DNA from 4 places in the Marichromatium sp. AB32 genome. Region 2 is predicted to be linked to each of the others. Evidence: predicted binding sites of a transcription regulator. Region 2 holds the regulator's gene; each other region holds the start of a gene.
What was found. The regulator sigma-54, encoded in region 2, starts transcription at its own class of promoters, with help from an activator protein. The targets are predictions, from matches to a motif close to TGGCANGNTNCNTGCTT.
Positions count from the first base shown of each region.

Region 1: the regulator sigma-54 is predicted to act here: its motif matches at 1,569-1,585, upstream of EBL85_RS08720 (TorF family putative porin).
Region 3: the regulator sigma-54 is predicted to act here: its motif matches at 5,900-5,916, upstream of nifU (Fe-S cluster assembly protein NifU).
Region 4: the regulator sigma-54 is predicted to act here: its motif matches at 1,222-1,238, upstream of nifB (nitrogenase cofactor biosynthesis protein NifB).

Region 1 covers NZ_RHFJ01000022.1:28,705-36,387, forward strand. Annotated here, with positions in the region: gene EBL85_RS08710 (ammonium transporter) at 1-291, opposite strand, end outside; gene EBL85_RS08715 (P-II family nitrogen regulator) at 327-665, opposite strand; gene EBL85_RS08720 (TorF family putative porin) at 739-1,461, opposite strand; gene EBL85_RS08725 (accessory factor UbiK family protein) at 1,877-2,143, shown strand; gene EBL85_RS08730 (YifB family Mg chelatase-like AAA ATPase) at 2,163-3,683, shown strand; gene EBL85_RS08735 (ATP-binding cassette domain-containing protein) at 3,746-5,644, shown strand; gene EBL85_RS08740 (DUF2939 domain-containing protein) at 5,661-6,203, shown strand; gene EBL85_RS08745 (glycogen/starch/alpha-glucan phosphorylase) at 6,427-7,683, shown strand, end outside.
Region 2 covers NZ_RHFJ01000016.1:23,416-31,098, forward strand. Annotated here, with positions in the region: gene hprK (HPr(Ser) kinase/phosphatase) at 1-404, opposite strand, end outside; gene EBL85_RS07055 (PTS sugar transporter subunit IIA) at 424-882, opposite strand; gene hpf (ribosome hibernation-promoting factor, HPF/YfiA family) at 1,170-1,523, opposite strand; gene EBL85_RS07065 (RNA polymerase factor sigma-54) at 1,559-3,031, opposite strand; gene lptB (LPS export ABC transporter ATP-binding protein) at 3,213-3,938, opposite strand; gene lptA (lipopolysaccharide transport periplasmic protein LptA) at 3,952-4,440, opposite strand; gene lptC (LPS export ABC transporter periplasmic protein LptC) at 4,437-5,033, opposite strand; gene kdsC (3-deoxy-manno-octulosonate-8-phosphatase KdsC) at 5,030-5,551, opposite strand; gene EBL85_RS07090 (KpsF/GutQ family sugar-phosphate isomerase) at 5,644-6,663, opposite strand; gene EBL85_RS07095 (ABC transporter ATP-binding protein) at 7,068-7,683, shown strand, end outside.
Region 3 covers NZ_RHFJ01000007.1:4,824-12,506, reverse strand. Annotated here, with positions in the region: gene EBL85_RS03775 (hypothetical protein) at 226-672, shown strand; gene nifM (nitrogen fixation protein NifM) at 683-1,531, opposite strand; gene EBL85_RS03765 (nitrogen fixation protein NifZ) at 1,528-1,995, opposite strand; gene nifW (nitrogenase-stabilizing/protective protein NifW) at 1,979-2,317, opposite strand; gene nifV (homocitrate synthase) at 2,331-3,482, opposite strand; gene nifS (cysteine desulfurase NifS) at 3,677-4,900, opposite strand; gene nifU (Fe-S cluster assembly protein NifU) at 4,957-5,835, opposite strand; gene EBL85_RS03740 (hypothetical protein) at 6,038-6,454, opposite strand; gene EBL85_RS03735 (transketolase) at 7,019-7,683, shown strand, end outside.
Region 4 covers NZ_RHFJ01000006.1:2,443-10,125, forward strand. Annotated here, with positions in the region: gene typA (translational GTPase TypA) at 1-493, opposite strand, end outside; gene EBL85_RS17045 (hypothetical protein) at 889-1,074, shown strand; gene nifB (nitrogenase cofactor biosynthesis protein NifB) at 1,301-2,794, shown strand; gene EBL85_RS03275 (ferredoxin) at 2,812-3,090, shown strand; gene EBL85_RS03280 (nitrogen fixation protein NifQ) at 3,166-3,747, shown strand; gene draG (ADP-ribosyl-[dinitrogen reductase] hydrolase) at 3,722-4,675, shown strand; gene EBL85_RS03290 (SLC13 family permease) at 4,663-5,991, opposite strand; gene EBL85_RS03295 (CBS domain-containing protein) at 5,988-6,446, opposite strand; gene EBL85_RS03300 (SIR2 family protein) at 6,743-7,621, opposite strand.

The sequences.
Region 1 (7,683 bases), on a different contig from region 2:
ACCGCCGTCGGTGAACGCCAGGCTGTAGCCGTAGACCGCCCACAAGAGGCTCATCAGACAGGCGATGGCGAAGCACTGCATCAGCACCGAGAGCACGTTCTTGGCGCGCACCAGACCGGCGTAGAACAGCGACAGGCCGGGCAGGGTCATGAACAGCACCAGCGCGGTGGCGGTCAGCATCCAGGCGGTGTCGCCGGCGCTCAGCGCGGCGTCGTCCTGGCCCCAGACGAGCAGGGGCGAGAGCAGCAGCGCGACCAGCAGGGGCGCGCGCAGGGTCGTCGAATGTCGCATCGGATTCACCGTTACATCTCCTAGCACTGCCTGGCTCAAAGCGCGTCCGGACCGGTCTCGCCGGTACGGATACGGGTGACCTGGTCGAGGTTGAACACGAAGATCTTGCCGTCGCCGATCTTGCCGGTGCGGGCGGCGGTGCTGATCGCCTCGACCACCTTGTCGACCATGCCGTCGTCGACGGCGATCTCGAGCTTGATCTTGGGGAGGAAGTCGACCACGTATTCGGCGCCGCGGTAGAGCTCGGTGTGGCCCTTCTGACGACCGAAGCCCTTGACCTCGATCACGGTGATGCCGGAGACCCCGATGTCGCCGAGCGCCTCGCGCACGTCGTCGAGCTTGAAGGGTTTGATGACGGCTGCAACAAGTTTCATCGCGAATGAACTCCTGTGAGGACCGGAATCCCTGCTCCGGTCCGGGGTTGGGGGCGGGCGCGCGTGATGTCGCTCAGAACTCCTTGTTCCAGCCCACCCAGACCTTGGGGTCGTCGTCGTAGGTGTCGCGACCGACCTGGTCGTAGTTCAGGCTGAAGGTGCCGAAGTCGCCGGCCTCGCGGCTGATCGAGGCGCCCCAGTGGGCGTAGTCGTTGCCGCCGTCGTTGTACTCGAAATCGGTGTAGCCGCCGTAGACGGTCAGACCGAGGTCGAAGGGCAGGGTGAAGTCGAGGCTGGCGTGGTAGTAGAGATCGCCCTGGATGTAGAGCGCCTCGTCGTTGTTGACCCCCGGGGCGCCGTCGGCCTGGCCGTAGACGGTGTAGGCGATGCCGGCGGTGAGCCAGCGGTAGCTGAGGCTGGCGGCGAGTTCGGCGAAGTCGCTGTCGCGACCGTCGGGATAGGCGTAGTAGATGGCGCCGAGGTCGTAGCCGAGCTCGTCGGTGATGTTGCCGGCGAAGCCGAGATAGGCGTCGAGCTCGTAGCTGGTGTTGTCGCCGAAGTCGACGTTGGAGGCCCAGGTGCCGGCGTAGAAGCCGCTCTCGTGGGCGTAGTCGAGTCCGCCCTGGACGGCGGCCTGATCATCGGTCTGGCTCTGGCCGCGCCAGATGTAGTTGCTGACCACGCCGATGTTGGCGCTCACCGAGTGCGGGCCCTCGGCGCTCGCGCCCTGCCAGGGCATGAATGCCGCGCTCAGTGCGGTGGCGGTCAGGATGGCGCCGATGCGTGCTTGCTGCATTGACTGATACCTCTGTTTGCTTGCGTTGGGTCGTGGCGGTTGTCGTCCATGTGCGCCGCAGTCGGCTGTGTGGGTTGAGCCGGGACGCGAAAACGTTCAGTGGACATCAGCACATCGCGTGCCAGTTGCCGTTTGGGGCGTGTTGGAGACGCTTTTCGGCATCATGTGCCAAAGTGGCAACAGAAGAGTGCACCGGATTGGTGCCGGTAGGGTGTCGGCGGTCAGATTAGCGCACCAAAAGAAGGCGGCACAGCACCGTCGATCGGCGCAGACGGCACCGTGCGACACACCTATAATGTGGGCCCAAGGGCGCCTCAGCGCGGTTCTTGTCGCCGTCCCGCGGAAGCGGGCGACGGCCTCGTCCAACCTCATCCACAGCGCGCGGGCCGGTGGGTTCGCGCCGAAGGAATCGATCATGTTAGATCCCAAGCAACTCGACGATCTGGTCCAGCGGTTCGCCGCGAACATGCCCAAGGGGCTGCAGGTGTTGCAGGAAGACATCAATCGCAACGTCAAGGCCTCGCTCGAGTCCGGCCTCTCGCGGCTCGATCTGGTGACCCGCGAGGAGTTCGACGTGCAGTCGGCGGTGCTCGCCCGCACCCGCGAGAAGGTCGTGGCGCTCGAGGCCCAGGTCGCGGCGCTCGAGCAGGCGCTCGGCGCGCGTCAGTCGAACGCCGACTGACCCCGGTCGCGACCCGGCGTTGGCGCTCTGCACCCTGCACAGCCGCGCCTGCGTGGGCATCTCGGCCCCGGCGGTGGCCGTCGAGGTCCATCTCTCCTCCGGGCTGCCGGCGCTGTCGTTGGTGGGGCTCCCCGAGGCGGCGGTGCGTGAGAGCAAGGAGCGGGTGCGCGGGGCGCTGCTCAATGCCCGCTTCCGCTTTCCCGACGGTCGTCTGACCATCAACCTCGCCCCCGCCGACCTGCCCAAGGAGGGCGGGCGCTTCGACCTGCCGATCGCGCTCGGCATCCTCGGCGCCTCGGGACAGCTCGGTGCCGCCGAACTCGATGACTGCGAGTGTCTCGGCGAGCTGGCGCTCTCCGGCGCGCTGCGTCCGGTCAGCGGGGTGATCCCCGCGGCGCTGGCTGCGCGCGCGGCCGGGCGCACCCTGATCCTGCCGCGCGCCAATGCCGAGGAGGCGGCGCTGGTCGGCGGGCTCGAGCTGCTGCCGGCCGAGCATCTCGGCGAGGTCTGTGAGCACCTCGCCGGGGTGCGTGCGCTGAGGCCGCACCCGCAGGGGAGCGAGGTCGTCACCGCGCCGACTGTCGCCGACCTCCGCGAGGTGCGCGGTCAGGCGCAGGCCAAGCGGGCGCTCGAGGTCGCCGCCGCCGGCGGCCACAGCCTGCTGCTGATCGGCCCGCCGGGCAGCGGCAAGTCGATGCTGGCGAGCCGGCTGCCGGGGCTGTTGCCGCCGTTGAGCGAGGACGAGGCGCTGGAGAGCGCGGCGATCCGCTCGGTGAGTGCCAGTACGCCGTTCGATCCGGCACGCTGGCGCGAGCGACCGTTCCGCGCCCCCCACCACACCGCCTCGGCGGTGGCCCTGGTCGGCGGCGGGGGCAATCCGCGTCCGGGCGAGATCTCGCTGGCGCACCACGGGGTGCTGTTCCTCGACGAGCTGCCGGAGTTCGACCGGCGGGTGCTGGAGGTGCTGCGCGAGCCGCTGGAGTCGGGTCATATCGACATCTCGCGGGCGGCGCGTCAGGCGCGCTTCCCGGCGCGTTTCCAGCTGGTGGCGGCGATGAACCCCTGCCCCTGCGGTTATCTCGGCGACCCGGGCGGGCGCTGTCACTGCAGTCGCGAGCAGGTCGCGCGCTATCGCGCGCGGATCTCGGGACCGCTGATCGATCGCATCGACCTGCAGCTCGAGGTGCCGCGGGTCGAACTCGGCGCGTTGCTCGCGCCCTCGGCCCCGCAGGCCGAGGACTCGGCGACGGTGCGCGCGCGGGTGTGCGCGGCGCGTGAGCGCCAGCAGCACCGCGCCGGGTGCGCCAACGCCGCGCTCGACACCGCTGGCCTCGAGCGCGACTGCGCGCTCGAGGCCGCGGGGGTACGGATGATGGAGCAGGCGATGGCCAGGCTGGGGCTCTCGGCGCGCGCCTATCACCGGGTGCTCAAGGTGGCGCGCACCATCGCCGACCTGGAGGGCGCGACGCGGATCGCCCCGGCCCATCTCGGCGAGGCGATCGGCTATCGCCGTCTCGATCGCGCCGCCGAGCGGCCCTGAAGACGCATCGCGCGGGTCTCTCGCCCGCGCACCACAGTGTTCGCAACCGATACCGGATCATCATGCTGCAACTTCAAGAGCTCAGCCTGCGCCGTGGCCCCAACCTGTTGCTGGAGGGCGCCGACGTCACCGTCTATCCCGGTCAGCGGGTGGGGCTGGTCGGCGCCAACGGCTGTGGCAAGTCGAGCCTGTTCGCGCTGTTGCTCGGCGAACTCGGCGCCGACGCCGGCGCCGTCTCGCTGCCGCCCGACTGGGTGATCGCCCATGTCGCCCAGCACACCCCGGACACCGAGCGCGCGGCGATCGAATTCGTCCTCGACGGCGACCGCGAGCTGCGCGAGATCGAGCGCGAGCTGGCCCGCGCCGAGGCCGACGGCGACGGGCTGCGCCACGCCGAGTGGCTGGGGCGGCTGGAGGCGATCGACGGCTATGGCGCCGAGAGCCGCGCGGCGCGGTTGCTCCACGGTCTGGGCTTCGCCCCCGGCGACGAGCGCCGCCCGGTCAACAGCTACTCCGGCGGCTGGCGCATGCGCCTGGCGTTGGCGCGCACCCTGATGTGTCGCTCCGACCTGCTGCTGCTCGACGAGCCGACCAACCATCTCGACCTCGATGCGGTGATCTGGCTGGAGGGCTGGCTGCGGGCCTATCCCGGCACCCTGGTGCTGATCTCGCACGATCGCGATTTCCTCGATGCGGTGGTCGGTCAGGTGCTCGCCCTCGAACAGCGCCGCCTGACCCTCTATACCGGCAACTACTCGGCCTACGAGCGTCAGCGCGCCGAGCGTCTCGCCCAGCAGCAGGCCGCCCACGAGCGCCAGCAGCGCGAGATCGCGCACATGCGCGGCTTCGTCGATCGCTTCCGCGCCAAGGCCACCAAGGCACGTCAGGCGCAGAGTCGGCTGAAGGCGCTCGAGCGCATGGAGCTGATCGCCCCGGCCCATGTCGACTCGCCCTTCCGCTTCGCCTTCGCCGTCCCGGAACACCTGCCGCGCCCGCTGTTGCGGCTCGATGCGCTGCGCGCGGGTTATGCCGATCGGGTGATCCTCGACGGGGTCGGGCTGGGGTTCGAGCCGGGCGACCGCATCGGCCTGCTCGGGCGCAACGGCGCCGGCAAGTCGACCCTGATCAAGGTGCTCGCCGGCGAGCTGGCGCCGCTCGCCGGGCGTTGCGAGTGCGCCCAGGAGCTGCGTGTCGGCTATTTCGCCCAGCACCAGCTCGAGGCGCTGCAGGCCGAGGACAGCCCGCTCGCGCACCTGCGCCGACTCGACCCCGAGGCCACCGAGCAGCAGTTGCGCGATTTTCTCGGCGGCTTCGGTTTTTCGGGCGATCGCGCGCTCGATCCGGTGGCGCCCTTCTCCGGCGGCGAGAAGGCGCGCCTGGCGCTGGCGCTGATCATCTACCAGCGTCCCAATCTGTTGCTGCTCGACGAGCCGACCAACCATCTCGACCTGGAGATGCGCCACGCCCTGAGCGAGGCGCTGCAGGGCTTCGAGGGCGCGCTGGTGGTGGTCTCGCACGATCGTCACCTGCTGCGGGTGACCACCGATACCCTGCTGCTGGTCGACGACGGCCAGGTTGCGCCCTTCGCCGGCGATCTCGACGACTATCCCGCCTGGCTCGCCGGACGGGTGGCCGCTGGCACCGGCGCCGATGAGTCGGCCCAGGCGCGTGCCGGCAACGAGCGGCGCGAGCAGCGCCGTCAGGCCGCCGAGCAGCGCAAGGCGATGGCGCCGCTGCGCCAGCGCGAGCGGCGTCTCGAGGCCGCGCTCGAGCAGCTGGCGACGCGGCGCGAGACGCTCGACCAGACGCTCGCCGACCCCGCGCTCTACGAGGAGTCGGCCAAGCCGCGGTTGCTCGAGCTGATGGAGGAACACCGCCGGCTCGAGGCCGAGCTGGTGGCGACCGAGAGTGAGTGGCTCGATGTCTGCGAGGCACTCGAGCAGTTCCAGGAGACCTGTTGAGCGCCGGACTCGCGCGATGATGCCGCTGTTTCCCGATCCCTTCCGTTTTCGCGCCCACTGGTCGGCCGCCCGCTGGCGCCGCCTGGGGGCGGCCCTGAGACCGCTGCTGCTGGCGCTGCTGGCCTTGCTGTCGCTCTATTGCGTCTGGCCCTATGCGACCCTGTGGCGGATCGATCGCGCCCTGGCCGAAGGCGATTGCTCGGCACTCGACGGATTGGTCGATCTGCCGGCGATCCGCGCCGAGATCGCCCACCGGCTCAACAAGGAGCACGAGAGCGTGATCGGCGAGCTCTCCGACGCCTTCATCCAGTGGCTGGAGGCGGGGATTCGGCGCAACGGTCCCGGCGCGCTCGACGAGCTGGTGACCCGCGACTGGGTGTGCGAGCGGTTGCAGGCCGCGACACCGCCGGGCGAGGCGCTGACCGATCAGCTCGCCGGGGCCTGGTTCGTCGCGCCCCGTGAGTTCGGCGCGCGTCTCGTGTCCGCCGGCGCCGAGACGGTGTACCTCCGACTGCGCCTGCAGCGCCCGGGCTGGCGGCTGGTCACACTGTATTACTGAGTGCCGGTCGCCGCGCTGCGGGTCGCGACTTCATCAACCAGACCCGACCGGCGGCTATGATGATCTGCGGTGAGTCGCGTGTGGGACCGTGCATTCTGGCCCGCGCCTTGCTGACGCTATTGCTCAGAGGATCCGATCGCGATCCGGGTCGTGTTCGGTAGCCGCCGCGTCGCGGTCTGCCCGACGGCCGATCTTCAAACACGACTGAGGACCCATGTGCGCCATGTCCCCCTACAAGACACTCTTGCAGAACCCGCTCAGCGAGCACCTCTTCGACCTGCCCTCTCTGCCGATGGATGCCGCAGGGCTCGCCCGGGACTTCCAACGCTATTACGGCTATACCCTGGGACGCGACAGTGACTCGCTGGCGGCCTACTACCCCTACGCGGCGCTCGCCATCACCTTGCGCGACCGGCTGATGGAGCGCTGGAAGCGTACCCGCCAGGCCTATGACGGCGACAAGTGCCGCCGCGTCTACTATCTCTCGCTGGAGTTCCTGATGGGGCGGGCGCTGTCCAACGCCATGCTCAACCTCGGGCTCGAGGATGCGCTCACCAAGGGACTGCACGATCTCGGCGTCCAGCTCGAGGAGCTGGCCGAGAACGAGCCCGACCCCGGGCTCGGCAACGGTGGTCTGGGGCGGTTGGCGGCCTGCTTCCTCGACTCCTGCGCCACTCTGCAGCTGCCGGTGCGCGGCTACGGGCTGCGCTACGAATACGGCATGTTCCGTCAGGTGATCGAGCACGGCGCCCAGGTCGAGGAGCCCGATCACTGGCTGCGCGACGGCAACCCCTGGGAGCTGGAGCGCCCCGAGTTCACCCAGCGGGTACAGTTCGGCGGGCGCACCGAGCGCTATCTCGATCATCAAGGTCGCGAGGCGGTGCGCTGGGTCGATACCTGCGACGTGCTCGCCGTGCCCTATGACCTCCCGGTGCCCGGTTATCGCAACGATACGGTCAACACCCTGCGGCTGTGGAAGGCGGCGGCCACCGACGACTTCAATCTCGACGAGTTCAACGCCGGCAGCTACACCGAGGCGGTGGCGCAGAAGAACCAGGCCGAGCACATCACCATGGTGCTCTATCCCAACGATGCCAGCGAGAACGGCAAGGAACTGCGCCTGCGCCAGCAGTTCTTCCTCGCCAGCGCCAGCATCAAGGACGTGTTGCGCGACTGGGTGCGGCTGCACGGCGAGGACTTCTCGCGCTTTGCCGAGTTCAATTGCTTCCAGCTCAACGACACCCATCCGGCGGTCTCGGTCGCCGAGCTGATGCGCCAGCTGGTCGACGAGCACCAGCTCTCCTGGGACACCGCCTGGGGCATCACCCGCGAGACCATGGCCTACACCAACCACACCCTGCTACCGGAGGCGCTGGAGCGCTGGCCGGTACGACTGTTCGAGCAGCTGCTGCCGCGCATCCTCGAGATCATCTACGAGATCAACGCCCGTTTCCTGATGGAGGTCGAGCGGCACTGGCCG
Region 2 (7,683 bases):
GCCAGGGCGTGGGTGAGAAAATAGCGCAGGTGGTTGATCAGCTCCTCGTCGCCGAGCGGCGAGCCGAGCAGCGGGGTGTCGTGCTCGGCGGCGAAGGCGAAGAAGGCGGGGTGGGGCTCGAGGCCGTCGGCGAACAGGATCGCCGCCGGTTGCTCGGCGAAGAGTTGCTCGAGGGTTTCCTCGAAGGCGGTGCGTCCCAGTGCCTGGAGATAGCGCTGCTCGGCGCGCCCGATCACCTGCAGACAGTTGGGGTGGATGCAGTTGAGCGAGCCGATCAGCGACTCGCGCGAGCGTGCGCGCTCGGGCCGGCGCAGTGGGGAGCCTTGTTCGGGCTCGCCGTTGAGCCAGCGCAGCTGCAGCCGCGGGCCGGTCTGTTCGAGGAGTGACTGGAGGCTGTCGAGCATGGCCCAGGTCGGCGTGGCGCTAGCGCGCCTCGCTCGTCTCGATCAGTTGCAGCACGCTCGCCGCCGAGCCGGCCTCGCGCAGCGCGGCGCGGGTGGCCGGGTCGCTGAACATGCCGGCGAGCCGGGCGAGCAAGCGCAGATGCTCCTCGGTGGCGCTCTCCGGGACCAGCAGGGCGAAGGCGAGATCGACCGGCTCGCCGTCGATCGCGTCATAGTCGACCCCGGTGCTGGTGCTGACGAAGGCTCCGAGCACCTCGTTGATCTCCTTGATGCGGGCGTGCGGCAGCGCCACACCGTGACCGAGTCCGGTGCTGCCGAGTCGCTCGCGCTCGAGCAGACGCTCGAAGACGAGTTCGGTGTTGAGACGGGGGTGGTCGTTGGCCAGCAGCTCGGCGAGCGTCTCGAGCAGCCGCTTCTTGCTGGCGATCTCGGCACCGCAGCTGACTCGGGCCTCGCTGATCAGGTCTGGACTGAACATCGGTCAAGGCTCCTGGTGGTCGCAGGGACAGGGGCGCTGGGCGGTGACGGTGTCCGGTGTCCATACCGGCGGGTGATCGGGGCGCGTGGTCGTGGTCATGGATTCTGGGTGTCCTTCGAGTCGTCGGAGCCCGCAGGTGTCGATATCGGCTCGGATCTCAGGGTCTCAATGCAAAACACCCCGAACGGCGCGATCACGGATCCGTTCGAGGTGTCGGTGCGTCGGTCCGGCGGGTGTCGGGTGTCCCGACGCCCCGCCGACGCATGGGCCATCAGGCCGTTGCCGGGCTATTCGGTATCGGCCTCGGCGTCGGCCTCGGCTTCAGAGTCGGCCGCCTTCGGGCCGGGTGCGCTGCGATAGTCGTTCTTCTTCTCCTTGTGGCGCAGGATCTGGCGATCGAGCTTGTCGGTCAGGCCGTCGATCGCGGCATACATATCTTCATGCACGGAGTCGGCGAAGAGCTTCCCACCATTGATGTGCAGCGTCGCCTCGGCCTTCTGGTCGAGCTTCTCAACGCTGAGAATGACGTGGGCATTGGTGACGTGGTCGAAGTGACGCGCCAGGCGTGCGAATTTGCTGTCGACGTAGTCGCGCAGTGCCTCGGTGATGTCGACGTGATGACCCGTCAGATTGATTTGCATCATTGGACTCCTTACAGGGGTTCCAAACAGCCTGCTCATGCCAGGCGTTTGCGCTCGTTCGAGGCTGGAATACCCATGGCCTCGCGGTACTTGGCGACGGTTCGACGCGCGACCTGGATGCCGCGATCGGCCAGTTCGGCCGCGATCTTGCTGTCGCTCAAGGGTTTTCTGGCGGGTTCGGCGGCGATCAGCTTACGAATGAGCGCGCGGATCGCCGTTGATGAACACTCCCCACCAGAAGTGGTGCTGACGTGGGACGAGAAGAAGTACTTGAACTCCAGGGTGCCCCTCGGCGTATGCATGTATTTCTGCGTGGTGACCCGGGAGACGGTCGACTCGTGCAGCTCGAGCGCCTCGGCGACGTCGCGCAGCACCATCGGCCGCATCGCCTCCTCGCCGTGCTCGAAGAACGCCTGCTGCATCTCCACGATCTTGGCGCCCACCCGCAGCACGGTGTCGTTGCGGCTCGCCAGGCTCTTGATGAACCAGCGCGCCTCCTGCAGGTGGTTGCGCATGGTGACGCTGTCGCTGCTGGTGTCGGCGCGCCGGATCAGCCGGGCGTAGTCTGCGTTCACCCTCAGTTTAGGTGTGGATTCCGGGTTGAGTTCCACCGACCAGCGACCATTCTCTCTGCGCACGAAGATGTCGGGTACAACGTACTCCGGGGGCTCCTGCGCGATCAAGTCGCCGGGGTGCGGGTTGAGCTGGCAGATCAGCGTGAGTGCACCACGAATCTCGGGCTCGGTCTGCTTGAAGCGGCGCATCAGCGCGGCGATGTCCTTGCGCGGCAGGTGCTCGAAGCCGTCGCGACAGATCGCCAGCGCGAGGTCGCGCTGCGGGGTCTCGGCGGGGAGCTGCCGCAGCTGGATCTGCAGGCACTCGGCGAGATCGCGGGCGCCGACCCCCGGGGGATCGAACGACTGCACCCGGTGCACCATGGTGGCGATCTCCTCGAGGCTGATCTGATCGTCGCCGATGGTGCTCAGCAGCTCGTCGAGATCGGCCCGAAGATAGCCGCGCGCGTCGATGGCATCGATCACCGCCTCGGCGATCATCTCGTCGCGCTCGCTCAGCCGGATCAGGTTGAGCTGCCAGAGGAGGTGATCGTGCAGGGTCTGAGGGCGGCTCTGGTGGAGGAAGGGGTCGAAATCGGCGTTCTCGGCGCTGCCCTGGGTGCTCGGCGGTAGATAGCCGTCGTAGACATCGGCCCACTGGGTGTCGACCGGGAGCTCATCGGGGATCTCGTTGGTCTCGCCCTGGAGCTCACGCTCGGCGCTGCCCTGCTCATCGCTGGGCGGGGACTCGTGTGCGCCATTGCCGCTGTCCTCTCCGTTGGCGGCGAAGCGGTCGGCCTCCTCGGCCTCCTCGAGCATCAGGTTGGAGTCCAGCGCCTCCTGGATCTCCTTCTGCAGCTCGAGCGTCGACAGCTGCAGGAGGCGAATCGCCTGCTGCAGCTGGGGCGTCATCGTCAGGTGTTGGCCGAGGCGAAGCTGGATGGTTTGCTTCATGGATCGCCGATGCGTCTTGCGTCTGTCTCTATGCCGGGTCGATGACCGTCCTATGACGATTATAGGTCGGGTGGCAACAAAGGTGCCTGAGTCACGTCAAGCGCGCCCCCTGCCGGGGCGCGATGGTCTTCATCTTACTCCCAATATGTAGCAGCGGGGCGCGGATGCTGCCGCCTACATGCTACATGGCGAAGTCGGCGCCGAGATAGACGTCGCGTACCTGCTGGTTGGCGAGCAGCTCGTCGGGGCGGCCGGCGGCGATCACCTCGCCATTACTGATGATGTAGCCGCGATCGCAGATGTCGAGCGTCTCGCGCACGTTGTGATCGGTGATCAACACGCCGATGCCGCGCTCGCGCAGGTGCGAAACGATCGCCTTGATGTCGCCCACGGCGATCGGGTCGACGCCGGCGAAGGGCTCGTCGAGCAGCATCACCTTGGGGTCGACGGCCAGCGCGCGGGCGATCTCGAGACGACGGCGCTCGCCGCCGGAGAGGCTGAGCGCCAGCGACTCGCCGATATGGGCGATGCCGAGCTCCTCGAGCAGCTGCTCGCAACGCTGCTCGCGCTGCTCGCGGTCGAGGTCGCCGCGGGTCTCGAGGATCGCGAGGATGTTGTCGCGCGCGCTGAGCTTGCGAAACACCGAGGGCTCCTGCGCCAGATAGCTCAGTCCGGCGCGCGCGCGCGCATGCATTGGCATCAGGGTGACATCGTGCTCGTCGAGGGTGATGCGCCCCTGGTCGGCCGGGATCAGCCCGACGATGAGATAGAAGCAGGTGGTCTTGCCCGCGCCGTTGGGGCCGAGCAGCCCGACCACCTCGCCGGCCTCGACCTCGACGCTCACTCCCCGCAGGACCTCGCGGCTGCGATAACGTTTCTTGAGCTGTTCGGCGCGCAGTACGCTCATCCGTCGACCCCTGTCATGACTCCTCCTCGGGGGTGATGGTGATCCGCACCCGACCGCTGCCGCCGGCACGGAAGTGTTCGCGGGCACGGTCGTAGACGATGTGCTCGCTGGCGACGCGGTCCTCGCCCTGGATCAGTACCGCCTCGTCGATCAGCACCAGCTCGTCGCGGTCGGTGTCGAACTCCATGCGCCTGGCGAAGGCGCGGACCTCGCCCTGGTCGTCCTCGAGCAGTTGACGGAAGCGCGCCGGGGTGCCGATGGCGATGATCTGGCGCGGGCGGCGGTCCTCGCGGTGATAGACGGTCATGTGGTCGGCGTGCAGGCGCATGCTGCCCTGGGTGACCTCGACGTTGCCGACATAGATGCTGGTGCCCTCGGCCTCGCGTACCTCGACGTCGTCGGCCTCGATATACATCGGTTGCTGGGGGTCGTCGTCGAGCGCGTTGGCCGGGTTCCAGCCGAACAACAGCAACAGTGCCAGCAGGCGCAGTGGAGGGCTCATGGTTGGGTCTCCTGGGTCGGGGCGAGCAGCATCCGGGTGCGACCGTGGAAGGTGGCGCGCGCCGGCTCGTCGTACCACAGCTGCATGCCGGTGGCGCTCAGCCAGTCCTCGCCGCTGGCCACCCGCACCGGCAGGTCGGTACGGGCATAGGCGCGCTGGTGCCAGACGTTGAGCTGCTCGGTCTCGATGTGCGCGGGCGGGGCCTCGGCGGTGGCGTCGCGCTCGAGATGGACGTCGCCGGTCAGCCGCACCTCCGCGCCGCCGTCGAGCACCAGCCCGTGCTCGGCGCGCGCGCGCCACGGCGGTCCGTCGGACTGGAACAGCTGCATGTGTGGGCGGTCGAGCTCGGAGAGATCCTCGGCGACGAACTGACGCAACTCGGTTGCGCTCAGGCGTCGGCTCGGTGCGCCGCTGGTGTCGGTCTCGAGCGCGGTGAACGCGTGGACCACGTAGTCGGGGACGCGGGGGCGTACGGTGGCCGGTCCCTGCGGCTGGTCGATGCGCTGGACCTGCCACCAGCCCGCGAGCCCGCTGAAGGCGAAGAAGGCGGCGAGCAGGTAGTAGCGCAGCGGCCAGTGCGCGCGGGTGCTCATGGACGCTGTCCGGCCAGTCGCGCGAGCGTCCCCTGAGCGTCCATGATCAGTTCGCAGAACTCGCGCGCGGCGCCGCGCCCGCCGTGCGCCGTGGTGTGCCAGTGCGCCTCGGCGCGTACCATCGGGTGGGCATCGGCCACCGCCGCGGCGAGCCCGACCTGGCGCATCACCGGCAGGTCGATGACGTCGTCGCCGAGATAGGCCACGGCGGCGTCCTCGATCCCCAGTCGCTCGCGCAGCTCGAGATAGGCGGCGAGCTTGTCGCGCTGGCCCTGGTAGACGTGGTTCACCCCCAATCCCTTCATCCGCATGGTGACCACCCGCGAGCTGCGCCCGGTGATCACCGCGAGGGTCACGCCGGACTCGCGCAACATCACCATGCCGTGACCGTCGCGGGCGTTGAACGCCTTGTATTCCTGACCGTCGTCGCCGAGATAGAGGCTGCCGTCGGTGAGTACGCCGTCGACGTCGAAGATCGCCAGACGAATGGCGGCGGCGCGGTTGCGGATCTCTTGCATCTCCCTGGTGACTCCTTGATGAGGAAGAAGGGGCGGGCCCCTGTGCGGCGCATTGTCGGGTGCGCGGGCGGTTTTGACCAGCGGGGGCAGTTTCAGACCACGCCCGCGCGCAACAGGTCGTGCATGTTGAGTGCGCCGACCGGGCGGCGCTCGTCGTCGAGCGCCAGCAGCGCGTTGATCGAGCGCGCCTCCATCAGCTGCAGCGCCTCGGCGGCGAGCGCGCCGGGGGAGATGGTGACACAGTCGCGGGTCATCACCGTCTCGATCCGGGTGTGGTGGACGTCGACGCCGCGATCGAGCGCACGGCGCAGGTCGCCGTCGGTGAAGATGCCGCACAGCCGCCCACCCTCGTCGACCACCGCGCTCATCCCCAGCCCCTTGCGCGAGATCTCCTCGAGGGTGGCCAGCAGGCTCGCCTCGCGCCCGACGCGGGGGACCCGTTCGTCGCGATGCATGATGTCGTCGACGTGCAGCAGCAGGCGCCGCCCCAGGCTCCCGGCCGGGTGCGAGCGGGCGAAGTCCTCGGCGGTGAAGCCACGCGCCTCGAGTAGCGCCACGGCGAGCGCATCCCCCATTGCCAGCGCCGCGGTGGTGCTGGTGGTCGGCGCCAGGCCGAGCGGGCAGGCCTCGGCCGAGACGGTGACATCGAGATGGACGTCGGCCTCGCGCGCCAGGGTCGAGTCGCGCCGCCCGGTCATCGCGATCATCGGCACCCCGAGGCGCTTGAGCACCGGCAGGATGGTGAGCACCTCGGCGGTCTCGCCGGAATTGGAGATCGCCACCACGACGTCGAGCGGGGTGATCATCCCCAGATCGCCGTGGCTGGCCTCGCCGGGGTGGACGAAGAAGGCCGGACTGCCGGTGCTCGCCAGGGTGGCGGCGATCTTGCCGCCGATGTGCCCCGACTTGCCCATGCCGGTGACCACGATGCGTCCGGCGCAGGCGAGCATGTAGCGACAGGCGGTGACAAAAGGGGTGTCGATCCGTGCGGCGAGCGCCGTGATCGCCTGGGCCTCGGTGTCGAGAACGGCACGGGCGAGATCGATGATGCGTTGGTGCTCGCCGGCATCGAGCGGCGCCAGACGGGCGCCGAGTTGTCGTCGTTCGGTCATGGTCTCGGGGATGGAGCCGATGAGTGGTCGGTCAAACCAAGAAAAATACACCATGCCACGCGGACATGTCGCATCGGGCGAGGGGGCTGTCGCCAGCCGCCAGGATTGAACCGCCAAGCCGCAAAGAGCGCAAAGGTGTTCAAGTGGTCGGCGACCAGCGGCCCGTGGTCACGTGTCCTCAAGCGCCGGCGCCAATGGTGATGGCAGGCCGTGCTGTTGTCGAGGACGCACACCCACTGGCGACTGGAGGCTGGTCGCTGGAGGCCCTACCTCTTCTTTGCGCCCTTCGCGGCTTGGCGGTTCAATCTTCTTGGTCGCTGGCCGCCCTTTGCTTGACGCCCCGCGCCGGGGCCGCGAGAATTGCCCGCTTTGGCCGACCGATGCGTCGATAGCGACATTTCACCATGATGCCAAGCCAGGGCCCAGGCGGCGCGCCGGGCGTCCGGGTCGAGGACGCGTCTGCGGGCACCAATGGAGCCGCGCGGGCATCCGCCACCGACGATGTGCTGGTGCGGGTCCGCGACCTGACCTTCCGCCGCGGCGAGCGGGTCATCTTCGACGGGCTCGATCTCGACATCCGTCGCGGCGCCGTGACTGCGGTGATGGGACCGAGCGGGACCGGCAAGACCACGCTGCTCAAACTGATTACCGGACAACTGCGTCCTGACGCCGGTCGCGTCGAGATCGGCGGTGTGGCGGTGCACGAGCTCGACAAGAGCGCGCTCTATCGATTGCGCCGACGCATGGGCATGCTGTTCCAGAGCGGGGCGCTGCTGACCGATCTCAACGTCTTCGACAACGTCGCCTATCCGCTGCGCGAGCACACCGACCTCTCGCCTTCGCTGCTGCGCAAGCTGGTATTGCTGAAGCTCGAGGCGGTGGGGCTGCGCGGCGCGCGCGCGCTGATGCCGAGCGAGCTGTCCGGCGGCATGGCGCGTCGGGTAGCGCTGGCGCGGGCGATCGCGCTCGATCCCGAGATGATCCTCTACGATGAGCCCTTCACCGGCCAGGACCCGATCT
Region 3 (7,683 bases), on a different contig from region 2:
GGCGCCTTTGTGGTTCAAACTTTCGCTGGCCGCTGGCCGCTGGCCGCTGGCCGCTGGCCGCTGGCCGCTGTTACGCGCTTCGCACCTCGGTCGCTCTGGATGTAGACTGACCGAACGCCGGCGGACAGGATGATGAGCCGCGATCCCACACAAACGCGGCCACGCCGGTTGTCTGTTCACGACAACGATCGCGCTTACCACCAATCGAGCCGGAGGAGCATGGCCATGGTCGCGTTTGCCCAACTGCATGCCCAGAACCACAAGATCATCGAGCTCTCGAACGTCTTTCTGTATCTGGTGCGAGAGCGTTCGATGTGTGACACCGAGGTCGCCTGCGATCTCTTCTTCGATCTCACCACGCGCATCCGCGAGCATATGGAGCTGGTCGATCGCGAACTCTGCGGTCGGCTCATCGCCCGCCCCGAGCAGCAGGTGAAGAACACCGCCAACCGCTTCCTCTCGGGCTCGATCGAGATCAAGCGCATCTTCGCCGCCTATGTGAAGCAATGGTGTTCGCAGCAGCGTCACAGCCTCACCATCGGCGATCACGCCGCCTTCCTCCAGGACACCGAGCAGATGATGGCGCTGGTGATGGACCGTATCCAACGCGAGACCGAGCACCTCTATCCGCTGATCCGTCAGGTCCAGGGCAACGACAAGGAAGTGGCCTGAGCCAACCGACTCAGGCCACCGCGCCGGCTTCATGCAGCGCGGCGATCCAGTCGCGCTGGCGTCGCCGCGCGGCCTGCTCGCCGAGCTGCGCGCGCAGCCGTTCGCGGACCGCGTCGAGCGGGATCGTCTCGGCCGGGTGGATACGCTCGCAGCGCAGCAGGTGCAGGCCCAGCGGGCTCTCGACCACGGTGCTGATCTCACCGCGGGCGAGCGCGAACAGCGCGGCGTCGAGTGCGGGGTAGAGCTGGCCGGCGGTCAGGGTGCCGAGCCGACCCTCCTCGAGCGCGGTCGGGCACTCCGAGTGACGCTTGGCGAGCGCGCCGAAGGCATCCGGGTCGGCGGTGAGCCGCTCGGCCAGCGCCGCGATGCGCGCGCGCGCGGTCTCGGGGCGGTTCTCCGCGTAATCGGGGTTGATGGTGATGAGCAGGTGGCGGGCCTCGCGACGCTCGGGCTGGACGAAGCGCTCGCGGTGGCGCTGATAGAAGGCGGCCAACTCGTCCTCGCTCGGTGCCGGGGCCTGGGCGCCGATGCGACGCAGCACGGCGTCGAAGCGCAGCTCGCGCTCCAGGGCGCGGCGCAGCGCGGCGACATCCAGTCCGCCATCGGCGAGCGCCGCCTCGAAGGCGACCTCATCCTCGTAGCGCTCGAGCAGCTCGGCAAGGCTCGCGTCGAGCTGTTGGTCGGTGATCTGCGTGGCCGCCGCCTCGGCGGTGGCGAGCACCAGTGCCTCGAGCTGCTGACTGCGCTCGGCCAGACGCTCGGCCTCGGCGCGCTGGACGGCGTCGAGCTGGGTCGGTGGACACTGGAAGCGACTGGCCGAGGCGCGGATCAGGTGGTAGGGGTCGATGCGCGCCTTCATCCGGCCTCCTGGGGTTCGGGTTGGTCTTCGGGTTGGTCCAGCGCCGACTCGGGCACCAGCAGCGGCGTACGCCCGGCGAACAACACCTGATAGCACACCCCCTGCGGGTGATCGCGCTCGACCCGCAGCACCTCGCCGACCTCCCCGGGCTCGACCAGTACCTCGCCGCGCAGCGCCAGTCGGCGGGCGGCGGCGACCCGCTCGCGCGCCTCGAAGCGGCTCGGGGTCCAGGGCGCGTCGGCCGCCTGCAGCTCCTCCTCGCGACAGCCGACCACGCGGCCCTCTTCGATGAAGTGCACCGCGTAGATGATCTGGTCCTGGAGGAAGGTACCGACGTCACGCACGTGGCCGACGGCGCCGCGACGTACCAGCAGATCGCCGCGCGCGCCCTCGGGGAAGGTGCCGTCGTTGCGCAGGTTGCGGATCACCCGCACCGCATCGCCGAACTCAAAGTTGGGGCGCATGGCCACCTCCCGCCGGGTCGAGTTGGAGATCGACCCGCACGCCGCTGCGCGGCCCGTGCAGATGGAAGACCCGGAACACCCGCTCGGTGCGCGCGTCGGACGCGACGAAGTCGTGATAGGCGCGGGTGAGCAGCTCGGCGCGCCGCCGGTGACGAGCCTCGGCCTGTTCGGGCAGGGGCTCGGCGTCGGCCAGATAGTCGTGGAAGCGCTGCAGGATGTGCAGCCGGTTGACCCGGACCACGGCCGGGTCGTAGTCGATCTCAAAGTGCTCGAGGAAGTCCTCGGCGCTGACCAGGTCGTGCAGGTCGCTGTCGTCGTTCATCGGCGGCTCCGGTTCAGGCGGTGTGGGCGGTTGCAGTGGGCAGTTCGCAGAGGAAGCGCTGCAGGTCGGCGGCGACCGGGGCGCGCTTGGTCGCGGTGACGAAGCGCCGCACCAGCGGCAGCAGTCGCTCGGCCTGATCGAGTCCGACCTCCTGGTGCAGCAGCTCGGCATAGGCCTGGCGCACCGCCTGGCGGCCCGAGTGCTTGCCGAGCACCAGGCGGTGATGGCGCCCGAGTTCGGCCGGGTCGATGCCCTGGTAGTTGAGCGGGTCCTTGAGCAGGCCGTCGACGTGGATCCCGGCCTCGTGGGTGAAGGCACCGTCGCCGACCAGGCTCTTGTGCCAGGCCACCGGGCGTCCCGAGGCCTGGGCGACCAGGGTCGAGACCTGCTCGAAGGCGTGCAGGTCGACCCCGGGGTCGATCCCCTGGGTGTGTCTGAGTCCCATCACCACCTCCTCCAGCGCGGCGTTGCCGGCGCGCTCGCCGAGTCCGTGCACCGTGGTGTTGAGGTGGGTCGCCCCGGCACGGGCCGCGGCCAGGGTGTTGGCGGTAGCCAGCCCGAGGTCGTCGTGGGCGTGCATCTCGATCTCCAGGTCGCAGGCGGCACGCAGCGTGGCGATGCGTGAATAGACGCCGAAGGGCTCCATCAAGCCGACGGTGTCGGCGAAGCGGATGCGGCGCGCACCGGCTGCCTGGGCGACCTCGGCGGCGCGGGCGAGGAACTCGGGATCGGCGCGCGAGGCATCCTCGGCGCCGACGCAGACCTCCAGCCCGAGCGCGCGCGCCTCGGGCACGCAGCGCGCGATCTGGCGCAGCGCCCAGTCGCGATCACGGCCGAGCTTGCACGCCAGCTGCTGGTCGGAGAGCGGGATCGAGAGGTCGACGAGATCGGCGTCGAGCCCGGCGCAGCGGGCGATGTCGTCCGCGCGCATCCGGCACCACAGCATCAGCCGCGCGGCAAGCCCGAGTCGGGCGATGGCCTGGATCGCGTCACGCTCGTCGGCGCCCATCGCCGGGATGCCGATCTCGAGCTCGGGGACGCCGAGGGCGTCGAGCGCGCGGGCGATGGCGAGCTTCTCGGCGAGCGAGAAGGCGACCCCGGCCGACTGCTCGCCGTCGCGCAGGGTGGTGTCGTTGATGGTGATCGGGCGGACTGAATCCTTCATCTGTGGGCTCCGTACAGCACTTGACGAGACTTGTTAGCAAAGGAAGTGCCAGCGTCTTCGATGACGTGGGTTCAGCGGGTTGCGCGCCAGGAGACCGGGGCGTTGCAGGGTTTGCGACAGGGTGGAGAGGGCGGGCGTGTCGCAGAGCCGCCGCGTCGCGGCACCGGCATGGTGCGCCGGTGCCGCGCGTCGGGTCAGGCGTAGGCCGGCGAGAAGCCGGGCGTGTGTGCGTCGCCGAGCGGACCGTCCTCGCCCCAGTAGGGCGAGAGTCGGCGCAGCTGTTCGATCACCGGGACGAGGGTGTCCACCGCGCGATCGATCTCGGCGGCGCTGTTGTAGCGTGAGAGCGAGAAACGGATGGTGCCGTGGGCGGCGGTGAGCGGGATGCCCATGGCGCGCATCACGTGCGAGGGCTCGAGCGAGCCCGAGCTGCAGGCCGAGCCGCTGGAGGCGGCGATGCCGTGACGGTTGAGCAACAGCAGGATCGACTCGCCCTCGATGAACTCGAAGGCGATGTTGCTGGTGTTGGGCAGACGGTTGTCGGGATCGCCGGTGACGAAGCAGTGGGGCACGGCGGTGAGGATGCCGCGCTCGAGCCGGTCGCGCAGCGCGCGCACCGTGGTGCGCTCATGCTCGAGCGCGGCGCCGGCCAGCTCGCAGGCGAGCCCGAGCCCGACGATGCCGGCGCTGTTCTCGGTGCCGGCGCGGCGACCGCGTTCCTGGTGACCGCCGCGCAGCAGCGGTCGGAAGCGGGTGTTGCGACGCACGTAGAGCACGCCGACGCCCTTGGCGGCGTGGAGCTTGTGCCCGGAGAGCGAGAGCATGTCGATGGCGCTGTCGGCGAGCGCGATCGGCAGCTTGCCCACCGCCTGCACCGCGTCGGTGTGGAACATCACGCCCGCCGCGCGCGCCATCTCGGCCATCTCCTCGACCGGGAACAGGGTGCCGGTCTCGTTGTTGGCCCACATCACCGAGACGATGGCGACCCGCTCGGTGAGCAGCGCGCGATAGGCATCGAGATCGAGTCGCCCGTAGCCGTCGACGCCGAGACGATGGATCACATAACCCTCCTTGGCGAGCTGGTCGCACAGGCTCAGCACCGCCGGGTGTTCGACCTCGGTGGTGATGATCTCGCGCCGCTCGGGCTGGGCGCGCAGCGCCGAGAGGATGGCGGTGGCGTCGGACTCGGTGCCGCAGGAGGTGAAGATGATCTCGGAGTCGTGCGTCGCGCCGAGCAGGGCGGCGACCTGGGCGCGTGCGGTGCGCAGCGCGCGCCCGACGCGATCGCCGTAGCGATGGATCGAGGAGGGGTTGCCGAACTGCTCGGTGAAGAAGGGCAGCATCGCCTCCACCACCTCGGGGGCGACCATGGTGGTGGCGTTGTTGTCGAGATAGATGCCGGGGGTCTGTTCGCTCATCGGTGGCTCCTCGCTGCGGATGGGGATGGGTGGCGATCGCGTCGCGCCGTGGGACGTCAGCAGGCGATCTGCTGGGGCGCGGCGGGGATCACCCGCAGCGGTTCGCCGAGCTCGGCGCTGAGCCGCTCCTGGATGCCGGAGAGGGTGAGCGAGGCCATCTGACAGCCGGCGCAGGCGCCCTTGAGGCTGACATAGACCGTGCGGCCGTCGACGTCGACCAGTTCGAGGTCGCCGTGGTCGCGCTGCAGCTCGGGGCGCAGGGTGTCGATCAGCCGCTCGATGCGGCGGATGCGCTGCAGGGTGTTGACGCGGGGCGCGGCGGGTTGCGGGGGTTCGGGGGCGCGCGGTGCCTGGACCGCCACGGCGGTGGGATTGACCCGGGCGATGATCTCCTCGATCTCCTCGTGACAGGCCGAGCAGCCGCCGCCGGCCTTGGTGTAATGGGTGACGGCGGTCACCGAGTCGAGCCCGTTGGCGCGTACCGTCTCCTCGATCATCCCGGCGTCGACCCCGAAGCACTTGCACACCAGCGCGCCCTCGGCGTGGTCGTCGTCCTCCCAGCGCTCGCCGCGATAGTTGGCGATCGCCGCCTGCAGCGCCTCACGCCCCATCACCGAGCAGTGCATCTTCTCGGCGGGCAGGCCGCCGAGGACATCGGCGATGTCCTGGTTGGTCACCGTCAGCGCCTGATCCAGGGTCATGCCCTTGATGATCTCGGTCAGCGCCGAACTCGAGGCGATCGCCGAGCCGCAGCCGAAGGTCTGGAAACCGGCCTCGAGGATCACCTCGCGCTCGGGATCGACCCGGAGCGAGAGCCGCAGGGCGTCGCCGCAGGCGAGCGAGCCGACCTCACCGACGCCGTTGGCGTCCTGGACCGGGCCGGCGTTGCGAGGGTTGAAGAAGTGGTCCTGGACCTGCTCGGAATAGTCCCACATGGATTGCTCTCCCGTATCATTTGGCTGGGGCCGGCGCGTGCTGCCCGGGGCTTGTCGAGTCAAAAAGCAAGCTCCGCGCCAGTCTTTGAAGAAGGCCGGAGGGCGCGGGTTGAGCGGGCTGCGACACGGTTGCATGAGGCGGGTTGTCGGGTCCTGGACAAGTGGTGCGCGCCCCGGTGGTGGCAAACCCGACAGCAGCGTCTCAACCGAGCAGCGCCTCGTAGGCATGCCGCAGCAGGTCGAGTTCGACCGGGGGGAGGGCGCTCGCCTGGGTCAGCGCGATGAAGCGCGCGCCCTGGGCGCCGACCTCGGCGATGGGTGGGTCGTGGTCGACGAAGCGGGCGAGGAAGACCGGCGCGGTGGTCTCGTCGACGGCGAGCTGGACCGGGAAGCGCAGGGTGATGGCCAGCGCGCCCTGGGCCAGCGCCAGCTCGCGCTCGAGCGCGCGCAGCAGCGCGCCGGGGTGGACGACGACCTGAGGCGTCGTCCCCGACTCGATGATCCGGCTCCCCGGCGGCAGCGGCCCGGGGGCGCAGATACCGCCATGGCCGAGACGCAGGAAGCGCGTTCGGGCACTGACCGGGTGTTGGTGATAGAGGATGAGGTGGGGATCGCTCATGGCACGGCCCTCCTGGATGGCTCGGGGTGATCCGTGCGGTATTGCACGGGGCGTGCCGGGACCAGCGAGCAGGCGCCAGCCGTCAGTCGCCAGCGACCAGCCGTCAGCCGTCAGCCGTCAGCCGTCAGCGATCAGCCACCAGTCGCCAGTCGTCAGCGACCAGCCGCCAGCGACCAGCCACTAGCGACCAGCCGTCAGCCGCCAGCCACCGGCCGCCAGCCGTCAGCCACCAGTCGCGGCCTGTCCTAGAGCGTTGACGCCGAGAACGCTCGCTGACCGGTGCCGACAGTTGATGGGACGTCACGCCGTCGTCGCGGCCGCACACTCACGGATGGCCGGGCGCTTGAATCCCTTTGCGGTCTTTGCGGCTTGGCGGTTCAATCTTCTGGCCGCTGGCCGCTGGCCGCTGGCCGCTGGCCGCTGGCCGCTGGCCGCGCATCATCCCCGCGACGGCCGTCCGCTCATGCTAGGATTTCGCCGCCGGGCGGGGGTCGTCCGGGGCGGCGGTCCGGCCTGGTCCGCGCGCGGCTTGATTTGAGGCAGGCAGTCGAGACGATCATATCTATGGAATCCATCCCAGCGCGCCCCGGTGCCGCGACCGCGCCGGGCGACATCCGTCGTGTCGCCACCGCGATCCGGCGACGGGTGCTCGAACACACCCTCGAGAACAACGGCGGCTATCTCAGCCAGGCCTGTTCCTCGGCCGAGATTCTCGCCACCCTCTATCTCGGGGTGATGCGGCTCGGGCCGAGCACGGCCCCGCCCACCCCGCGGCCCTTCGCCGGGGTGCCCGGTGCGGACAATCCGCACGCCTTCACCGGCGCCGACTACAACGGCGCGCCCGCGCCCGAGCTCGATCGCTTCATCTTCTCCCCGGTGCACTATGCGCTGGTGCTCTACTCGCTGTTGATCGAACTCGGTCGACTGGGGCCGGATGCGCTCGATGCGTTCAACCGCGACGGCAGCACCGTCGAGCTGATCGGTGCCGAGCACTCGCCGGGTCACGAGGTCACCGCCGGGTCGCTGGGTCAGGCGTTGAGTCAGGCCGGCGGGATCGCGCTGGCGCGTCGGCTGCGCGGCGACACCGGGCGGGTGTGGGTGTTCATGTCCGACGGCGAGTTCCAGGAGGGACAGACCTGGGAGGCCTTCGCCGCGCTGGCGCATCACCGGCTCGGCAACATCGGGGTCTATGTCGACGCCAACGCCCAGCAGTGCGACGGCCCGATGGA
Region 4 (7,683 bases), on a different contig from region 2:
GGAAATCGAGCTGCTCATCGGTTGCGCCGAGACGGTCGAAGAGATCGAAGACCTGGTCGATGACCCAGTCCGGACGCGCGCCCGGACGATCGATCTTGTTGACCACCACGATCGGACGCAGACCGTGGGCGAAGGCCTTGCTGGTGACGAAGCGGGTCTGCGGCATCGGTCCCTCGCGGGCATCGACGAGCAGCAGCACCGAGTCGACCATCGACAGCACACGCTCGACCTCGCCGCCGAAGTCGGCGTGCCCGGGGGTGTCGACGATGTTGATGCGATAGTCGTTCCAGCGGATCGCGGTGTTCTTGGAGAGGATGGTGATGCCGCGCTCCTTCTCCAGCGCGTTGGAGTCCATCACCCGCTCCACCGGCCCGAAGCGCTCGCCGAGCGTGCCCGACTGCTGCAGCAGCTGATCGACCAGGGTGGTCTTGCCGTGGTCGACGTGGGCGATGATGGCGATATTGCGGAGTTTCTCGATTTGGTTGCTTGACAATGCCTTATCACTCGTTGACGAGGCGTCGCGCGCCTCTTTGGGTGTTCACTGGGCCCGGGGATTATGGGGCGGACTCCACACGGCCCGCGCCAGGGGCATCACGGCGAGGGATGCGCCCGAACGGGTCCGATCTCGTCGAATATGGACGCGCGGGATGGTCTTCTTGACCCGTGGTCGCGACCAAGGAGTTGGTCGACAGGCACCCGGACGCGCGCAACCGGCAAAGCTGTCGGTCAGCGGCTCGACGATGGAACGGGTGATCACCAGGCGTGCCAGGGTTGGGAATCCATAAGTATACACCGTACGGGCCAGGGCCCAGCAGGGGCGACGAAAAAAAACCTGTCGGCCCCGTCATCATCGTCGCCACCCTGTGCTTCCACCAGCGCGCGGACCGGATGTCCGACCAAGCCCATCTCGAGCGAATGGCGGGGCACGCCAGCCGCGTCGGCAGCCTCGAGACCTACCGGGCGCGGGCCGACGGCAACGCCGATCTGTTCGAGGGCGTGAACATGACGCCCGCGAGCGGCGCCCGCCCGGAGATCTATCGCGGCCTCGGCAACACCCCTGACCTGCGTGACTGACCGCCCGGCGGCGCCGGGAAACACCACCGCGCACTGTACCGATTGTCACAAAGCCCGCCGACACGGCCTGTTGCGATCCCCACAAGGGTCACGGGTCCAACCATTCGACAGACCAAAAAACAGACGGTTAGCGGGACCCTCCCAGTCAGGCACGCTGCTTGCTCATGCACGACAGAACCATTGAATCCGCGGGGCCCGACGCCCCGTCAGTCGTGGAGGCCAGACGATGGAGTCGAAGCAAGCGGGTCACGATCGAAAGACCCCCACCTCGGGTTGCGCTGCGGGGGGCTGCGGTGGCGGGAGCGCGCTCGACCGGCTCCCCGCCGCGACCCGCGAGCGGGTGCGCAACCATCCCTGTTTCTCGGAGGACGCCCATCAGCACTACGCGCGGATGCACGTGGCGGTGGCGCCGGCCTGCAACATCCAGTGCCACTACTGCAACCGCAAGTACGACTGTGCCAACGAGTCACGTCCCGGCGTGGTCTCCGAGCTGCTCGAACCGCAGCAGGCGGCGGACAAGGTGGCGGCGGTGGCCGCCCACATCCCCCAGCTCTCGGTGGTCGGCATCGCCGGTCCGGGCGATCCGCTGGCCAACCCCGAGCGCACCTTCGCAACCTTCCGGCTGATCGCCGAGCGCACCCCGGACCTCAGGCTGTGCGTCTCGACCAACGGCCTGGCGCTGCCCGAGGCGGTCGACACCCTGTGTCGCTACAACATCGAGCACGTCACCATCACCATCAACTGTCTCGACCCCGACATCGGCGCCGAGATCTACCCCTGGGTGTTCTGGAACAACCGCCGCGTGCGCGGTCGCAAGGGCGCCGAGATCCTCATCGAGCAGCAGCAGCTCGGGCTCGAGCGGCTGGTCGAGCGCGGCATGCTGGTCAAGGTCAACTCGGTACTGATCCCCGGGGTCAACGACCAGCACCTCACCGAGGTCAGCCGCGCGGTCAAGGCCAAGGGGGCCTTCCTCCACAACCTGATGCCGCTGATCGCCGAGCCCGAGCACGGCACCTTCTACGGCCTGATGGGCCAGCGCGCGCCGCGCGCCAGCGAACTGCGCGCGCTGCAGACCGAGTGCGCCGGCGACATGGCGATCATGCGTCACTGCAAGCAGTGTCGCGCCGACGCCGTCGGCATGCTCGGTGAGGACCGCAGCGCCGAGTTCACGCTCGAGCGCATCGCCACCCTGGAGATCGACGACGCCGCCGCGCTGGCGCGACGCACCGCCGCACGCGAGGCGATCGAGCAGCGGCGCCGGGGCGTCGCCCCGGCGCTGGTGCCGCTGTCCACGCTGAGCGCCTCCCGCCCCCGCCCCGCCACCCACGCGGCACGCATCGCGGTAGCCAGCAGCGACGGTCGACTGGTCGATCAGCACTTCGGTCATGCCGAGCGCTTCCTCGTCTACGAGGTCGACGAGCAGGGCGAACGGCTGCTCGACGAACGCCCACTCGCGCGCTACTGCAACGGCGCCGAGCACTGCGACGAGGACGACGACGCCCTGGCCCCGGCACTGGCCGCGCTCGCCGACTGCGCCATGGTGCTGTGCTCGCGCATCGGGCTCGCCCCCTGGGAGCGGCTCGAGACGGCAGGCATCCGTCCCAACGGCGAGCTGGCGATGCTGCCGATCGAGCAGGCGCTGCGCGCGGCCCACCGCGAACTCGCCGAGCGGGGCGCCCTGAGCATCGACGAACCCCAGCGCGCCACCCTCAGCGCCTAGCCACGGAGGTCCCCGAGATGGCCCTGAAGATCACCAGCGGATGCGTCAACTGCTGGGCCTGCGAGCCGCTCTGTCCGAGCGCGGCGATCGAGCCCGCCAGCCCACACTTTCGCATCGACCCAGCCGCCTGCAGCGAGTGCGCGGGCGAGTACGCCGACCCGCAGTGCGCGAGCATCTGCCCGATCGAGGGCGCGATCGTCGACGCCAGCGGCGCAGCGCTCAACCCACCGGGTTCGCTCACCGGCATCCCGCCGCGCCTGCTCGAGCAGACACGCGCGCGCATCCAGGCCCGCTGACCCGATCACCGGGTCCGGCAACAGGGACGCCCGCGGACCCGGCACCATCACCAGGAGACCGATGGAGGCGAGACCATGGCCACGCCCTGCCCCGAACGCACCCGCGAGATCCAGCGGATCTTCGTCCGGTTGATGACCCGGGCGATCGGCGCGGGCAACGACCACGCCTTCGCCTGCATGATCGCCAGCCGCGCCAGCGGTCTCGGCGCCCTGCCCCCCTGGCTCGGGCTCGCGCCCGAGGCGTTCAATGCGCTGATGGGCTATCACTTCCCCGGGGTCTCGCCCGAGGTGCTCTCCAGCCTCGAGGGGGTGGCACCCAACCCCGCGCGTGAGGACGAGCGCGCGGAGCTGGTCGCATTGCTCGGCGGCCAGCGCGCCGGGCACACCCACTCGGAGCTGTGGATGGCCGAGGTGGTTGCCGCCGGCTGCCTGGCGACCGATCATCTGTGGCAGGACCTCGGACTGTGGAACCGCCGCGCGCTGACCGCGCTGATGCGTCGCAACTTCCCGCGCCTGGCCATGGCCAACACCGGCGACATGAAGTGGAAACGCTTTCTCTACAAGCAACTGTGCGAACGCGAGGGCGTCTATCTGTGCCGGGCACCATCATGCGAGGAGTGCGCCGACTACCATGTTTGTTTTGGACCTGAGGACTGAGCTCGCCGCCGGCGAGACCACCGCCAATACCATCCACGCCCGCGCCAGCGGCGCCTATCTGGGACTGGCCATCGGCGACGCCCTCGGCGCCACCGTGGAGTTCATGACCCCGACCGAGATCCGCACCCGTCACGGCGTCCACCGCGACCTGGTCGGCGGCGGCTGGCTCAGGCTGCGTCGCGGTCAGGTCACCGACGACACCGCGATGTCGCTGGCACTCGGCCAGGCACTGCTCGACCATGGCCGCGTCGAGGCCGCGCCCATCGCCGAGGCCTTCAGCGCATGGATGCGCACCAAGCCGGTCGACATCGGCCATACCGTGCGCCGGGGCATCTCGCGCTATCGCCGTACCGGCGCCACCGAGGTCCCGGAGAACACCTACGACGCCGGCAACGGCGCCTGCATGCGCACCCTGCCGATCGCGCTCTTCACCCTCGGCGCCGAGGCCGAGGCCGTCGCCGCGGCATGCCGCACCCAGGCCCATGTCACCCATCACAACCCGCTCTCGGACGCCGCCACCCTGACCGTGGTGCGCATGGTGCAGAGCGCCATCCTCGGCGCTACCCGCGAGCACCTGCGCGAGCTGGCCGAGGCACTGATCGCCGAGGAGCCGTGCTTCGCCTTCGATCGCGGCCGGGTCGAGAACCCGAGCGGCTATATCGTCGAGACGATGCGCGCGGTGCTGCAGGCGTTGTTCGCCACCGACGGCCTCGAGGCGGCGCTGATCGACGTGGTCAACCGTGGCGGCGATGCCGACACCACCGGCGCCATCCTCGGCATGATCGTCGGCGCGCTGCACGGTCCCGAGGCCATCCCGCGACGCTGGCTCGACGGACTCGAACACACCAGCGCCACGGCCTGCCGTGAACAGGCTCAGGCGCTGGTGCGTGCCTCGGCGCTGTGCCGAGGCCGCGCTCAGCCGCGATAGAAGTCGAACAGCAGCACGAACACCGCGCTCGCCACCACCAGCCCGGTGAGCATCACCGGGATGCCCACGCGCAGCCAACCGAGCGGGGTGATGCGCGCCTCGGGGATACCGCTGCGCTCGGACTCGGCCACGCAGATGACGTTGGCGGTGGCGCCGATGTGCGAGCCGTTGCCACCGAGCCCGACGCCGATCGCCAGCGCCCACCACAGCGGGGTGATGTTCACCCCCTGCTGCTCGAGCCCGAGCACGATCGGGATCATGGTGACGGTGAAGGGGATGTTGTCGACCACCGCGCTGAGCAGCGCCGCCACCCACATCAGCGCCAGACAGGTGAGCAGCAGCGTCTGCGGGTCCTGCGCCAGCCGCGCCAGCCGGAAGCCGACCCAGTCGAGCAGCCCCGAGGCCTCGACCCCGCCGACGATCACGAACAACCCGGCGAAGAACACCAGCACCGACCACTCGAGCTTGCCGAACAGCGATTCCGGGTCGGGGCGCAGCAGCACCAGTGCCAGCGCCACCGCGATGAAGGCGACATAGGCCGGGAACAGGTGCAGCCGGTGATGGACGAAGAACAGCGCGATCGCCACCCCCAACGCGATCAGCCCGCGCCGCAGCCGCAGCGGATGCTTGATCGCGCGCCGCTCGTCGAGATCGATCTGCGCCCCCGGGCCGCTCGGCGCCAGCTCGCGCCGAAACAGCAACAGGATCAGCACCACCGTGACCGCCCAGGAGACGACGACCAGCGGCGCCATGTGCACCAGGAAGCGGGTGAACTCGATGCCGCCGGCGCTGCCGATCATGATATTGGGCGGGTCGCCGACCAGGGTCGCCGCACCGCCGATGTTCGAGAGCATCGCCTCGGCCATCAGGAAGGGCAGCGGATTGAGCGAGAGGATGCGGGTGATCAGCACCGTCAACGGCGCGAAGATCAACACCGTGGTGACATTGTCGAGGAACATGCTGATCAGGCTCACCGCCAGCGCCAGATAGACCAGCAGCAGCCGGGGGTTGCCGCGCGACCACTTGGCGATGCGGATGGCCAGATAGTCGAAACCGCCGGTGGGCCGCAGCAGCACCACCAGCATCATCATCCCGGCGAGCAGGAACAGGGTGTTGGCGTCGATCGCCATCACCGCCTCGGCCTGGCCGTAGAAGCCGCCGATCATCCCCACCCCGATCATCACCACCGCGCCGATGAGCGCCGCGCTGGTACGGTGGATCACCTCGCCGAAGATCAACACATAGGCGGCGATCATGGTCAGCCCCGCGGCCGCCATCTGGCCGCTGAACTGGGGTGCCATCGCAAGCTCGTTCACGCGCCCTCCTCGTCTCTGGCCAGCATGCAGCCGACGACCGCCATCCGGGTCACCACGCCGCGGTACTCGCCGGCGTCGACCAGGAACAGATAGGAGCTGTTGTAGCGCTCCATGATCGCCAGCCCCTTGATCAGCGGCGAGCCGGCGCTGATCGTCGCCCGGCTCTCGAGCACGTAGCCGCTCGCCTCCTCGGCGAGGATGGCGCGACGCCGCGCCTCGGGCAGGTCGACGTTATCGATGTTGTCGCCCAGATAGTCCGCAGCGCCGACCAGGAAGTCGGGAATGCAGGTGTGTTTGACGATATGACGCAGCGACACCCGGCCACAGATCCGCCCCTCGGCATCGGCATAGGGCAGCCCGCCGACGTTGCAGCGCACGCACTCGCGAAATACCTCGCGCAGGGTCATGCCGGACCTGACCACCAGGGTCGGGACGGCAAGTTCGATCAGCTTCATGGAGATTCAGCCTTCCGCTTCGAGTGACCCCGGATCGCGCGTCGATCCGGGGCTGGACGCGCCCCGCAGGCCCAGGAGCAGGGTCCGTGTCGCGGGGCGCCGCGGCACGAACCGCGCGGCGGAGGCAGGGACGGGGTTGGGCTCACGCCCGTGTCAGCGCCGTGGCGACACCGCCCGTCACCGCAGGTCGTGAGCGGACCCGCCCGTGGCGCCGGGAGCGGCGCCGGGACAGGAGAGGTCGGGGTCGGCTCGGATCGCGCGATCGCGCATGCGGGTCGAGATGTCGCGCGATCAGTCTAGCACCCGAGCGCGCCCGCCGTCGCACAGGCCTCGTCATCGAAATAGGCCAACCCCTCGAGCAGCTCATCCACCCCGGCCTCGACGATGGTGATGCCCTGACGCGCGCAGAAGCGGCGCGCCCTGGGGGTGGGATCGGGGATCAGCGCCCAGCCCGCGGGCGAGGCGGCGGCGTGGATCAGCTCGGTGACCAGCATCCGCTCGGTGTCGCGATCGAGGTTGAGTCCCAGCAGCAGATAGCGCAGCCCGCGCCGACGGGCCTTGACGAACGCGGGGATGGCAAAGCCGCCCATCAGCTCGGTGAGATAGTCGACGAAATCGGCGTCCGAGGCGATATAGGTCGATCCCGGCTCGGGGCTGCCGAGCGGCTTGAACAATACCGGCAACGCCGGATCGACCGCATCCTGATCGACCTCGCGATACCCCGAGCCGTCGTGGACATGGATGCGGAAGCGGTAGTCCGTCCCCCCCACCCGGGCGATGCCGCGCACCAGCACGTGCGGGCGCTCGGCATAGAGGTGCTGGAGCTGGAGATCGCGATTGAGATCGATGACATAGCCGGGAGCGGTCCCGGCCAGCCAGGCGTGCAGCGGTGCCTGCGTCCATGGCCGCCCCGCGTAGGTGGCATCGAGGAAGCGCTGCACCGCGCCGCGCCCGCGCTTGAGCTCGACGTTCATCGCCGCGCGCGAGAACTCCCACATCAGCCGCCGCGACATCGGCCGCCCGCCGTTGAGCGCGAGGATCAGCGAATCGCTGTCGGCCGGGATCGGCTCGCCGCGTTCGCGATCGACCACCCCGGCGAGCGCGCCGGGTCCCAGACAGGGCACCAGCTCGCCCCGCGCAAGGGCATCAACGAGAGATTCCAACAGGCTCGACATCCGGACCTCCGTGGCTGCGACGCTGTATTCAGGTGCAAACCATTGCAAACTCCGGACCATGG